Regions from separate parts of the Gordonia humi genome, predicted to be linked through region 1. Evidence: riboswitches for the same ligand, from Rfam matches in the RefSeq annotation. Region 1 holds a riboswitch; the other holds the start of a gene.
The links. A riboswitch is a leader RNA that binds a small molecule or an ion and turns the genes downstream of it on or off. The one in region 1 is predicted to bind cyclic di-AMP.
Positions count from the first base shown of each region.

Region 2: it holds a riboswitch for cyclic di-AMP, as region 1 does, so the genes downstream of both, BKA16_RS07800 (transglycosylase family protein) here and BKA16_RS17320 (NlpC/P60 family protein) in region 1, are expected to answer to the same signal.

Region 1 covers NZ_JACIFP010000001.1:3,767,024-3,769,405, reverse strand. The annotation lists gene BKA16_RS17330 (DEDD exonuclease domain-containing protein) at 1-310, opposite strand, end outside; gene BKA16_RS17325 (hypothetical protein) at 530-727, shown strand; cyclic di-AMP (ydaO/yuaA leader) riboswitch at 839-1,032, shown strand; gene BKA16_RS17320 (NlpC/P60 family protein) at 1,052-1,636, shown strand; gene BKA16_RS17315 (C40 family peptidase) at 1,761-2,382, shown strand, end outside.
Region 2 covers NZ_JACIFP010000001.1:1,675,812-1,678,193, reverse strand. The annotation lists gene BKA16_RS07815 (cold shock domain-containing protein) at 1-205, opposite strand, end outside; gene BKA16_RS07810 (hypothetical protein) at 322-531, shown strand; gene BKA16_RS07805 (flavin reductase family protein) at 528-1,037, shown strand; cyclic di-AMP (ydaO/yuaA leader) riboswitch at 1,319-1,501, shown strand; gene BKA16_RS07800 (transglycosylase family protein) at 1,506-2,129, shown strand; gene BKA16_RS07795 (hypothetical protein) at 2,344-2,382, opposite strand, start outside.

The sequences.
Region 1 (2,382 bases):
CGCGGGCGAATTCGGCGAAGGCCGGCAGCACCTCTTCTATCGGCGGGGCGTCGTAGGTCATCGCCGTGGTGATCCCGGTCAGCGCGACGATCTGCGGCGGAATCTCCCGACCGGGGTCGACCAGGGTCGCGAACTCGCCCAGGACCTGCCCGCCGCGGATCTTGACCGCGCCGATCTCGGTGATGGCGTCGGTGTCGGAACTGCCGCCGGTCGTCTCCAGGTCGACCACGACGAGTGTCGTGTCGAACAACGAACGGTCCGCGAACTCCTCGGCGTCGAGGTCGGTGAACGATAGCTGGCCGGTGGTCATGCTCAGCACGGTAGGACCGACCTCCGACAAGAATTGTCGGAGGCGATTCGTAGTCTGCACCCGAGGTCGAGAGAAATCGACGTCATCGCGACACGCCGGAACCTCCGGGGCCGTCGTGCAACGACGTAAACGTGCCAACGAATACCAAATGAGAGGCGGATCACAATGCTCATCGACTGCGCGAAGTGTCCGGTGCGGAATCGAGAGTGCGACGACTGCATGATGCAGCTCCTCTTCGAGCCCGCTACCAGCATGTTCTCCGAATCGGACGCGGAGGCGGATCTGATCGCCGCCGTCGGTGTGTTCGTCGACACAGGCCTGATATCTCCCGAAGCGGCAAATCTGGCATGCGCCGATGTCGCCGCAGGTCACTCCGTCACGACGGACGACGGGCGACTGCGGCTGCGCGCGGTCTGACACGTCGTTGTGCCGGACGCGCCGCCGATCTGGTGGACATCGGCGTCGGGGTTTCGTAATCTTTTCGAGACTTTCCACTCAGGGAGATCACCCATCACCGGGAGATCGACCGGAGGGTCACCGCCTAATCGCCTTCACCCTCCGAAGGCGAACCGGGGAACCACTTCTTTCACGGGCGTGTGCGAACGCGCCGGCGAATCGGGGTGAATCGCGGTCCGACGGTCGATGACACCGTCGTAGCGCGTAGGGCCATCTCTTCCGGCCCGAATCCGACAGCTAACCCGGTCGGCGGTCAGGGAGAACAACAAGGAGTACAGAAGTCCAGTGGCTAAACACCGTTTGGAGAAGCCCGGCGCCGGCCGCAAGGTCGCCACGACTGCCGTAGTCGCAGGCTCGATCGCCATCGGCGGATCGCTCGCACTCGCAGCGGGTCCCGCCGACGCCGCGCCCGTCAAGGTTCCCGGTGTCGGGACCTTTGACGTTCCGGACAACATCACGAAGATGCTGCCGGGCGATATCCAGGGCCCGAAGCTCAACCCGGGAACGATCGGCACCCCGCAGCAGGTCCGCGCTCAGAAGGCGCTGCGCGCCGCCGAGTCGAAGATCGGCTCGCCCTACGTCTACGGAGCCGCAGGGCCCAACGCCTTCGACTGCTCCGGCCTGACCTCGTGGGCCTTCCGGCAGGCGGGCAAGACCATTCCGCGTGACAGCTACGGTCAGCTCGGTGGCGGCACCCCGGTCGCCTCGCTCGCCGCGGCGCGTCCCGGTGACATCCTCGTGTTCAACGGTGGCGGTCACGTCGGCCTGTACGCGGGCAACGGCATGTTCGTGCACGCCTCGACCGAGGGCGTCCCCGTCAAGCGTGACAAGGTGAAGAACTGGAGCGTGACGAGCATCCGCCGTTACTGAGCGGTATCGCAGGTCATCAAGATGTGAGAACGGGCGGGTCGTGCGTGCAGTGCGCGCGGCCCGCCCTTTCGGTATTAAGGAATCCGTGGTGAATCAGTTGCAACGAGGTCGTCGCCGCGCGTGGATGCGTGTCGCCGCCGTGGGCGCCGTCATGGCATCGACCGTCGCATTGGCACCCGCGGTCCCGGACGCCGGGGCCGAGCCGACGCGGAACGCGGGGCAGATCCTGTCGCACTACCGGGACCTCTCGCGGGAGGCGGAGAAGACCGCCGAGGCGATGAACAAGGCCCAGCACGACTACGACGAGCAACGGCGCAACGTCCGCGTCGAGCGTCGAGCGTCCGCCGAGGCCGGACGGCGACTGGCCGCGATGACCGCGCAGATGGATGCGGCGCAGGAGAAGGTCGACGCGCTCGCCCGTGCCAGCTACCGGGGTGCGCGGATCAATCGCCTGTACGCGATGCTGGTCAGCGATTCCCCGCAGAGCCTGCTCGACAACATGTCCGGGCTGGAGGTGATGTCCCGGCAGTCGGCCGCGGATCTCCGCTCGATCACCGCGACCGCCCGCAAGACGAAGGACGCCAAGAAGACGGCCGACGAAGCGGCGGAGAAGGCACGCGTCGCCGTCGCCGACGCCGAGCGCCGCCGCGGGAGCCTGCAGGCCAAGCAGGCCGATCTGCAGCTCGAGGCCGTGCAGATCCGCGCCGTGTACCAGTCGCTGACCGGCAAGCAGCTCGCCGCCCTGC
Region 2 (2,382 bases), 2.1 Mb from region 1:
GTGCGGGTTCGAGGACGGTGACTCGCAGCGCCTGCGGACCGCGTCGACCGGCCGCCATGTCGAACTCGACTCGTTGTCCGGCCTTCAGCTCGGACGCGTCGTCGCTGATCGCCGACGCTCGGACGTACACGTCCTCACCGTCGTCCTGCGACAGGAATCCGAAGCCCTTGTCGGCGTCGTACCACTTCACTCGGCCGCTTGGCACAGCACTCACCCTCATTGGTTTCTCTGCCTGAATAACACGTAAGCGCCTCGCCGTCGCTGGCAGTGCGAGGCAGGCGCATCGTGTCCGATTCTACCGCCTGGATTACCGTGGACTGCATGCAGACCCAGAAGTCCCCCCGCCTACTGGCCGCTGCGGTGATCCTGTTCGGTATCGGAATGGTCGCCGCGCTCGCACTTCTGCTGCCGGTGGTCCGCGACAGCAATACGGCGATCGTCACCACGCTGTACCTGCTGGCGTTGTGCGCTCCGCTCGGTTTCGTCCTCGGGCTCGTGTTCGCGTTGCTGTCGGGGCGACGCAGCCGATGACGCCCGACCTGACGCCGGTGTCCGACGAAGCCGCCCTCAAGCGCGCGTACAGCTGCTTCCCGACCGGCGTGGTCGCCGTCTGCCGTCGCACGGGCGAGGGGGACGTCGGCATGTCGGCCAGCTCGTTCGCGACGGTCTCACTCGAACCTGCCCTGGTATCGGTGTGCGTACGTGACGAATCGTCGACCTGGCCGCTGCTGCGGTCCGCGGACCGTCTCGGCGTCAGCGTGTTCGCCGCGCATCAGGGCGACGAGTGCCGTCGGCTCGCCGGCCCGACCAAGTCTCGGTTCGAGGACGTGCACCGTTCGGCGACCCCCTCCGGCGCGCTCTTCCTGGCCGGAGCCGCGGCCCACCTCGAGTGCTCGGTGCTGCAGGAGGTCCCCGCCGGCGACCATCGGGTGGTACTGCTGCGCATCCACGCGCTCAGCAGCGACCCGAACGTCGAACCGCTCGTCTTCCACGCGTCGACTTTCCGAGCCCTGGAGGCTCGACGCGCGCGATCGTGACGGATTCGGGTGGCCACCGCCTCAATCTGACCGTGATCCTTATCACATAACAGTCGTATAACGAACCGGCTACAGACCGGGTGTCAGCCGTGTGAACTGCGGCAACACCGGACCGTGTCCGATACGCCTTGTTCGCCCCCTCGAAACCCGCATCGACAAGGCCGTGAATTCTCCCCCGACCGCACCGTATTGTTCAGGGCGGTCATCCACCAGGTGATCGACACCCGAAACGAATAGCCCCTATCGGCCGCGCCAAGCCTCGCTCCGCCGCATGGGACCGCATGAAGAGAAAGTTCAGGAGCGAGGACGGGGGACCCACCATCTCCCCGTGAGACCCGGCGGACGAGGAGACTCGATCGCCTTGGGGTTAAGTCCCCGGAAGTCGGCCACCAGCCGGACCGGAGACCGGGCACCTCTCGCCCGAACCCGACAGCTCACCTCGTAGGCGCGTGGAGAGAGGAACGATACATGTCCGGACGTCACGCCAAGCAGACGACCAGCACCAAGACTTTCGCCAAGATCGCCGCGACCTCCGTCGTCCTCGGCGGCATCGGCGGCGGCGCCGCGCTCCTCGGCGCGGGCCAGGCCTCCGCAGCCACCGACGCCGAGTGGAACCAGGTCGCTCAGTGCGAGTCGGGCGGCAACTGGGCCATCAACACCGGCAACGGCTACCAGGGCGGCCTGCAGTTCAGCCCGAGCACCTGGGCCGCGAACGGCGGCACCCAGTACGCTCCGAGCGCCGACCAGGCCACCCGTGAGCAGCAGATCGCCATCGGCGAGCGCGTCCTCGCCTCGCAGGGCGCCGGCGCATGGCCGGTGTGCGGCGGCGTCCTCTCGGGCCCGACGCAGCGCACCGCTCCGGCCACCCCGCCGAAGGCCGCTCCCGCTGCCCCGCAGCAGAAGCAGGACCAGTCGGTCGGCGACGCCAAGAACACCGCCGACGTCAAGAAGGACGTCGACGAGCGTCTCGAGGACTCGAACATCAGCCCCGAGGTCCGCCAGGCATGGAAGGCCGCCAAGGACAGCGGCTACGAGCTCACCCCGGACCAGGTGAAGCTGTACAACCAGAACAAGCACCTGCTCCCGTTCTGATCTGACCGTCACGTATGAGGCCCCCGCTCGCGAGCGGGGGCCTCATACGCATCTCGACACCGGGCGCGTCACGGGCAGGACGGGCACGCCCGAGGCGTCTGCTCGCGCCCCGCGTCCGACGAAGAGCGTGAACCGACGCCTGCGGCGTGTACCCGCATGACGAAGACCCCCGCTCCGCGAGCGGGGGTCTTCGTAGGTATTCGCTAGAAGCGGATCAGCGGTTGACGGCGGTCTTCGCGTGCACGTACGGAAG